2 regions of the Pseudoalteromonas sp. Z1A2 genome follow, and region 1 is predicted to be linked to the other one. Evidence: predicted binding sites of a transcription regulator. Region 1 holds the regulator's gene; the other holds the start of a gene.
The links. The regulator LexA, encoded in region 1, represses DNA repair genes until DNA is damaged. The targets are predictions, from matches to a motif close to TACTGTATNNNNATACAGTA.

Region 1 (4,587 bases):
CGAATACCGTCAACTAGCACGTATTGAAGCTACAGGTGAGGTGAGCACACCTGATAAAGCCATAAACCATATATGTGAGCTTATTGAATCGTGTTCGCGTAACGCGCTAAAGCAATGGTTAAGTTGTTCACGTAGAACGTTTGATATTGGTTTTGAATCAGGGACTTCTCCTAAGTGCTTTAATCAAGCCTTAGATGCAGATACATTATTGCGTATATCTGCGATTGGTGCGGGTATGGAAATTACCATTTACCCAATCGAAAAGTAACTATCTTCGCTCTACGACTGCTGCGGTCATTTTTGATACGCAGCACAGCTCATTGCGGCTATTTGTAATTTTTATTTCCCATACTGAACTACGTTTGCCAATATGAAACGCTCTAGCCGTTGCTGTTAAAGTGCCGTTGCGAGATGCTTTTAAATGACTTGCGCTAATTTCCTGCCCTACACAGTAAAATTTAGTAAAATCGACAACAAAGTTAGCGGCATAGCTGGCAACTGTTTCGGCAAGTACAACGTTAGCACCGCCGTGAACCATCCCCATTGGGTTATGATGCTCAGGAATTGCCGGCATTGTGGCAACCAAATAATCATCGCCAATTTCTGTGACTTCTATCCCCATAGTTTTCATTAATGTTCCTTGGCCATTAACGCCTTGCTCTAACTGCTTGCACAGCTCTAAGGTGATGGGCTGGTACCAAATACTCATAATGTCTCCTTTGCATTTTTAATCATTTATAAACTCAGCTTTAGTTATATCCCTAAAATGTACACAAGTGAAATTACTTTAGCTATTTTAAGGCTTAATTTAAATTTGCGATTTTTATTTAACTGTATATACTCACAGTTAAATGTACTGTATGGAAAACCAGTTGTATGCGACCATTAACGAACCGCCAAGCTCAAATACTCGAACTAATTAAAGTTTTTATTAAAGACACTGGTATGCCTCCTACACGTGCTGAAATAGCGCAAACATTAGGTTTTAAAAGTGCCAATGCTGCTGAAGAACATTTAAAAGCACTTGCTAAAAAAGGCGCAATTAAAATGAAACCAGGTGCAAGCCGTGGTATTCAATTAATTGAAGAAGAAGAGCCAGAACAATTAGGTTTACCGCTTATAGGGCGTGTTGCTGCTGGTTCACCTATTTTGGCGCAAGAGCACGTTGAAAGTCACTGCAAAATCGATCCATTAATGTTTAAACCGGCTGCAGATTTTTTACTACGCGTTAACGGTATGAGCATGAAAGATATTGGTATTATGGATGGTGATTTACTTGCTGTACATCGTACTCAAACCGCTGAAAATGGACAAGTTGTTGTTGCTCGCCTAGACGAAGACGTAACTGTAAAACGTCTTGAGAAAGCGGGTCGTAAAGTATTACTTCATGCTGAAAACGACGATTTTGACTCTATTGAAGTAGATCTTGAGAATGAGTCTTTTAATATTGAAGGCTTAGCCGTTGGCGTTATAAGAAACGCTGATTGGATGTGACTTTAAAAATAGCTTTTAAACAAGCAGCTTTATAAATGCGTACTAATTAGTACGCATTTTTGTTTTAAAATTTGTACTAAAAAATAGGGCGTAAACAGCCCACTGACTATTTAAGCTGTAAACTTTTTTGCACTTATATTTTCCCCCTCCGAATGCGTTAAACCCCTTTGTTTTGCTCATATTTTGAACTTTCTGTTGCCCAGTTGATTACCGATTTTTTATTAATTATTCAATATCACCTGATTGTTTTTTATACTAAAACTTGCTTGTTGTTCGTTTTTTAGCTAATTGTTAATGTGCTGAGCTAATAATAACTCACAGCTTTTTAGTTTTGAGAACACACAATATACACAAACTCGTTGTTGGCGCAGCAAAACCAATCAATATTAAATAAGATTGGCTAAAAAAATAAAAATAACGAATTGGCGTTTAAGCCGTATGCCTCTTCGCTTTGCATTCGCAATAGCATCAAAGGAGCCGTCACATGGGTAAACTGACCTCTACCTTGTGGCTTATATTATGTGTTTTTTCGCACCCAGTTTTGGCTAACAGCCAATACAATATGCGCAAAGGCGTAACCGATATAAGCAATAATGTATATCAGCTGCACATGACCATATTTATAATATGTTGTGTGATTGGGGTGATAGTGTTCGCAATTATGTTTTGGGCACTTATTCATCACCGTAAATCTAAAGGGGCTGTACCTGCCCAATTTCACGAAAGCACTAAAGTAGAAATACTTTGGACTGCAATTCCGTTTGTTATTTTAATTGCTATGGCAGTACCAGCCACTAAAACCCTTATTGCAATGGAAGATGCCAGCAAAGCTGATCTCACTATTAAAATTACGGGTTCGCAATGGAAATGGCATTATGAATATATGGGCGAAGATGTAGAGTTCTACTCTATTTTATCTACCCCGCAAGATGAAATAGCGAATCTTGCAGATAAAAACCCTAACTACTTACTTGAGGTTGATAAGCCTCTTGTACTGCCAATAAATCAAAAAGTACGATTTTTAATGACTTCTGATGATGTTATTCACTCTTGGTGGGTACCTGATTTTGCAGTTAAAAAAGATGCGAACCCCGGCTTTATAAACGAAACATGGACGAACATAAACGAAGAAGGTACTTACCGAGGCCAATGTGCTGAGTTGTGTGGTAAAGACCATGGCTTTATGCCCGTTGTGGTGATCGCTAAATCTGAAGCTGATTTTAAAACATGGCTTGCAGATGCAAAGCAGGCTAAACAAAAAGCAGCATTAGCAGATGCCGCATTACTTGATAAAACCCTCCCAAAAGAAGAATTAATGACTTTAGGCGAACAAGTATATATGGCTAATTGTGCTGCATGTCATCAACCTACTGGCATGGGGTTACCGGGTGTATTTCCTGCACTTAAAGGTAGCCCGATAGTGCTTGGCGATATAAAAGATCACATTGATGTAGTTATCCATGGACGACCCGGTACGGCAATGCAAGCATTTGCCAAACAGTTATCTATAAAGCAATTAGCTGCGGTTATTACTTATAAACGTAATGCGTGGGGTAATGATACGGGTGATGTTATTCAACCGAGTCAAATACAGGCAGCACTTGATGCCAAAGTGGAGGCGAACTAATGAGTAGCATAGTAGAACAACCTAACGCCAATGAAGCTCATCATGCTCATCACCCAGCTAAAGGTTTTAAACGCTGGCTTTACACAACTAATCATAAAGATATAGGTAGTTTATATTTAATTTTTTCGCTGACCATGTTCTTAATTGGTGGTGGAATGGCCATGGTGATCAGGGCTGAATTATTTCAACCAGGTTTACAGTTGGTCGATCCTCACTTTTTTAATCAAATGACCACAGTGCATGGTTTAATTATGGTGTTTGGTGCGGTTATGCCCGCCTTTACAGGCCTTGCTAACTGGATGATACCACTCATGATTGGCGCGCCAGATATGGCATTGCCAAGAATGAATAACTGGAGCTTTTGGATTTTACCGTTTGCGTTTTTAATCCTATTGGCATCGTTATTTATGCCTGGTGGGGGGCCTGCATTTGGTTGGACTTTTTATGCACCACTGTCCACAACATACAGTAATGATAATACTGCATTGTTTGTATTTGCCGTACATATTATGGGAATTAGCTCAATAATGGGCGCAATCAATGTGATTGTAACCATAGTGAACTTACGTGCCCCCGGCATGACATGGATGAAGTTGCCCTTATTTGTATGGACGTGGTTAATTACTGCCTTTTTATTAATAGCCGTAATGCCAGTGCTTGCAGGGGCTGTCACTATGGTACTTACCGATAAGTATTTTGCTACCAGCTTTTTTGATGCTGCAGGCGGTGGCGACCCGGTGATGTTCCAACACATTTTTTGGTTTTTTGGTCACCCTGAAGTATACATAATGATTCTTCCTGCCTTTGGCATTATATCTACAATAGTACCTACCTTTTCTCGTAAAAAACTTTTTGGCTATGCCTCAATGGTATACGCCACATCCTCTATAGCACTATTGAGCTTTATTGTTTGGGCTCATCATATGTTTACCACTGGGATGCCGGTCGCTGGCGAGTTGTTTTTTATGTACGCGACCATGCTTATATCGGTACCTACTGGAGTAAAAGTATTTAATTGGGTTGCCACAATGTGGAAAGGCTCAATAACTTTTGAGGTGCCAATGCTTTTTAGTATTGCGTTTATTGTGCTGTTTACCTTAGGTGGCTTTTCGGGATTGATGCTGGCAATTACACCTGCTGATTTTCAATATCACGATACTTATTTTGTAGTGGCGCATTTTCATTATGTATTAGTAACAGGGGCTGTATTTTCGATAATGGCAGGGGCTTATTACTGGCTGCCCAAATGGACAGGCAACATGTTTAATATCACGTTAGCTAAATGGCATTTTTGGCTATCGCTGGTGAGTGTGAACGTACTGTTTTTTCCTATGCATTTTGTGGGGCTTGCCGGTATGCCGCGTCGAATTCCCGATTACGCTCTTCAATTTGCCGACTTTAACGCAATCATAAGTATTGGTGGGTTTGCCTTTGGCTTATCGCAATTGTTGTTTGTAGCTGTGGTA
Region 2 (4,587 bases), on a different contig from region 1:
CCCAACGAACCCCGTGGCTTTTATTTACAGCTATCGTTTTTTTACTTGAAGTTACCGCTCTTTTCTTTCAATACAAAATGGGGTTAGCGCCTTGCATAATGTGTATATATCAACGCACTGCAGTATTGGGGTTATTAGGCGCAGGGATTGTAGGCTCAAGTAAACCACAAAGTAAAACTGTGCGTATGATAGCGTATGTTATTTGGGGAATATCGAGTGTTTGGGGATACTTAATTGCTCGCGAACATATTGATATGCAGACCACCACAGACCCTTTTGCATTTAGCTGCGAGTTTGAACCAAATTTCCCATCATTTATGCCACTACATGAATGGATACCTAGCTTTTTTCAAGCTACCGGGGATTGTGGAAATATAGATTGGCAGTTTGTTGGCATGAGCATGCCTGCTTGGATGGAAGTGATATTTGGGATTTTCTCACTAACGCTATTTATTATAATTATTGCCCGTTTATCAATTAAAAAGTCGATTTGATATGTTTACATTTTTTTCAAGCCAATTAGACCAGCTTAAGCATTTAAAAGTACGCCAGCGTCAAGACGTAATTGCGCTTGCATTAAGTCAGCTATCGCCAACTGATAAAGTTCTATTGCGTATTATAAAGTTGCTATTACTTAGCCCACTATTTTTAATATTCACTGTATTTAAAGGTTGGATATTAATACCATTTTTGATATTTGGCGGATTGTGCTATCCACTATTAACTACACCTATTGAAATTAACTTTGCTAAAAAGCACTTAAGCGATGCGCTAAAACAATTTAATCAGGGCGCCTAGCACCCTGATTACTTTTTAGAAATATTAAAGTGAAAGTTTCCCCTCTAATTTAGCTAAAAGTTTTTTGCCAATCCCTTTAACTTGCGATAAATCACTAACGCTTTTAAATTCGCCATTTTCTTCACGATAATCCACAATTGCCTGCGCTTTTTTCTTACCTATACCAGGTAACTTAGCAAGCATCTCTGCATCAGCATTATTTATACTAATTGTCTCAGCTTGAGGCATTTGCTTAGTTACTTCTGATAATTGTGCATACGCGGTAGTCGCGGGTAGTAAACATAATAAACTTATGATGAGTAAATTTTTTAACGTTTTCATTAAACTTGCCCTTATTCTTCTTTTCTTAATTTTGAGTATTGCTCAGGAAATCAATAAATAAGGAACTGTAAAGTTCATCACTTAAAGTGTACCTAAACGCATTACCACTATGATCCGAAATCCTGAAAATGCAGCTGGTACAACAAAGTGATTGCTTAACTAAAGTAAAGTTACCGTTTTTTGTCAAATTTAAGACACCTAAAAATTAATACTTCGCGCTTGCAAATTTACTTACAAACCATTACTGTACATAAAAACAGTAATCTAATGGTTTTTTAAAAACCACGGTGCCAAGCAATTTTGCAGGAGAAATCATGGCTGTTGTTGTTAAATATGTTGTAGAACGAAACGGAGTCGAGCGTATGACGTTTACTACCAAAAAAGAAGCGGATGCTTATGACAAGATGCTCGATATAGCAGAATCACTTGAGCTGATGCTAGAAAAGGTAGACGTACCGCTTAGTGAGCAACAAATTGAATCACTTGCTTTAGAAATAGCGAAAAGCAAAGATGATTTTATGACCATATTAAAAGGTGGCAAAGATCCAGCTGTTACCAAAGCGCCAGCAAAAAGTAAAAAGTCAGATAACGTTGCATCAATTGAAGATAACAACGATAAAAAAGTAAGTTAATTCATAGAATGCTCCCTCCTCGAACGGGACAAACTAAATAAAAAAGGGAGCAACTAAGTTGCTCCCTTTTTTATTATACCAATTCGCTTAATTAAATGATCTCTTTGAGGGTGGAAAAACGTGTTGATAGCTAGGCAAAAATTCGATATTTAGTTGTTCTAAATGAGAATTTTTTAACGCCGGTAGCAACACGTTTAGCCCCGCAAAATGATTAAGTATTATTGCGGATTGGTATTAATTACTACTCATTTTAAAATAAATAGTAATTGCTAATTAAAGCTCTTTTTCTACTTCATCAAATAAAGCAGTGATGTTTTGCTCAGGCTCTTTTGTTACTAAGCTAACAACAACAATTGCAATACTCGCTAAAATAAAGCCCGGTACTATTTCGTACATAAAGCTACTTAAGCTTTCACCATTGATAGTAAATGGTCCATATATCCAAATTAGCACAGTAAATGCGCCTACTAACATACCAGCTAACGCACCAGCAAAGTTCATGCGTTTCCAATAAAGGCTAAACAATACAAGAGGTCCAAACGCAGCACCAAAGCCAGCCCACGCATTACTTACTAGGTCTAAAATAGAGCTATCTCTATCGTAAGCTAAATAAATAGCGAACATAGCAACTACGGCAACACTAATACGGCCAACAGCAACTAGCTCTTTATCACTGGCATCTTTACGTAAGAATGTTTTATAGAAATCTTCTGTTAATGAACTTGAACTAACCAATAATTGAGATGAGATAGTACTCATAATCGCAGCCAAAATTGCAGCAAGTAAAAAGCCAGCAATAAGTGGGTGGAACAGCAACTCAGAAAGAATTAAGAAAATTGTTTCAGGGTCTTCAACTACAATGTTGTTCTCATAAGTATAAGCTGCACCAAATATACCAGTACCAACAGCACCAATGGCAGCAACAATCATCCATGTCATACCAATACGGCGTGCTTTAGGCATATCTTTAACACTACGTACCGACATAAAACGAACAATGATATGTGGTTGGCCAAAATAACCTAAACCCCAAGCCATTGCAGAAATAATACCTAATGCAGAACCTGCACCAATCCAGTTAAGCATATCTGGATTTACGCTATTTAAAGTTGATTCTAAAGGTTGTTCAAGCAAAGAGTATGCAACCGTTGGTACTAGAATAAGTGCAATGAACATAATACAACCTTGCACAAAGTCAGTTAAGCTTACAGCTAAAAAACCACCAAACAAGGTATATAAAACAACTACGCCCGTTGTAATGTATAAACCCATTTCATAAGTTAAACCAAATGAGCTTTCAAACAATTTACCACCAGCGACAACACCAGATGAAGTATAAAGAGTAAAGAAAACAATAATTACCACAGCTGATACAACACGTAATAGGTTGGATTTATCATTGAAGCGATTTGAAAAGTAGTCTGGGATGGTTATAGAGTCATTTGCTTTTTCAGTGTAAACACGTAATCTCGGTGCAACTAACAGATAATTTAACCAAGCACCAATCACCAAGCCAATTGCTATCCATGTACTACTAAAACCAGTAACAAACATCGCACCAGGTAGGCCCATTAAAATCCAGCCACTCATATCAGATGCACCTGCAGACAGTGCAGCTACACTTGGAGATAGATTTCGTCCACCTAACATGTAACCAGATACATCGTCAGTAGATTGCTTATATGCATATAGTCCGATACCTAACATTACAATAAAATATAATGCTAGTGAAATAATCATTCCTGTTTCCAAATTAGCCTCCGCATAATTATTAATAATAGGCTTTAATCCAAATAATGACTCTTAAAATTTTATAGTTAAGACACTATTGGGGTAAAAACCATTCTCGCTGACTATATCATGCTTGATAATAAAATCTCCAACTTGTTGCCCTCACCTGATACAAAAATACTCATGTTGAATAATTTTAAAGCGAATTGGTGAAATATAATAAATTAAATACTAGAAAGACCTTAATTTTTAATGATAATTTATTAATCTAGCAAATATACGTAATGCTATTTTGAGTCTTTTGCCATATATTATTACAATAACTAATTAGATTACTCTTACGGAACTGTTTATGTATTTTTACGCTGCACGCCAACCTATTTTAGACAGAGATAAAAAGCTCATCGGATATGAACTTTTATTTCGCGATGGCGTTGATAACGTATTTCCCGATATAGACGGTGACGAGGCAACTACACGACTAATTGAAGGTAGTCAGTTTAATTTCGGCTTAGAAGATTTAACCGACAATAAACCCGCCTATATAAATTTCACCCTAGAAACGCTATCAAAGGGCTACCCAACACTACTGGGCAAAGATACTGTAGTTGTAGAAATCCTTGAAACTGTGCAACCTGGGAAGCGATTATTAGCCATAGTGAAAGATCTAAAAGATAAAGGTTACACTATTGCTCTTGATGACTATATTCATCAGCCTGTTTGGCGCCACTTTTATCCATTTATTGATATTATTAAAATAGACTTTTTAGCATCTGATATAGATACAATAAAAACGGTTCTTAATGATTTAAAACTGCACTCGCATATTAAGTTACTTGCCGAAAAAGTAGAAACCTATGAAATTTACCAACAAGCTCTAGAGCTTGGTTTTGATTATTTCCAAGGATTTTTCTTCTCCAAACCGGAAATGGTACAAAGTAAGGCTCTACCGCCTTCAGAAATGGCATTAGCTGAATTACTTTACGAAACATCAAGCGTTGATATGGATCTTAAAAAAATCACTGATGTGTTTGAGCGTGATGTAAACCTATCTTACAAATTACTTAGGTATTCAAATTCTGCTGCCTTTGCAAGGCGTGCTGAA

Region 2: the regulator LexA is predicted to act here: its motif matches at 1,362-1,381, upstream of GQR47_RS02970 (YebG family protein).

The regions. Positions count from the first base shown of each region.
Region 1 covers NZ_WTKX01000027.1:13,885-18,471, forward strand. The annotation lists gene GQR47_RS16470 (hypothetical protein) at 1-268, shown strand, start outside; gene GQR47_RS16475 (PaaI family thioesterase) at 269-709, opposite strand; gene lexA (transcriptional repressor LexA) at 877-1,494, shown strand; gene coxB (cytochrome c oxidase subunit II) at 1,979-3,121, shown strand; gene ctaD (cytochrome c oxidase subunit I) at 3,121-4,587, shown strand, end outside.
Region 2 covers NZ_WTKX01000003.1:17,807-22,393, forward strand. The annotation lists gene dsbB (disulfide bond formation protein DsbB) at 1-494, shown strand, start outside; gene GQR47_RS02960 (DUF6170 family protein) at 496-798, shown strand; gene GQR47_RS02965 (helix-hairpin-helix domain-containing protein) at 823-1,119, opposite strand; gene GQR47_RS02970 (YebG family protein) at 1,434-1,751, shown strand; gene putP (sodium/proline symporter PutP) at 2,025-3,503, opposite strand; gene GQR47_RS02980 (HDOD domain-containing protein) at 3,835-4,587, shown strand, end outside.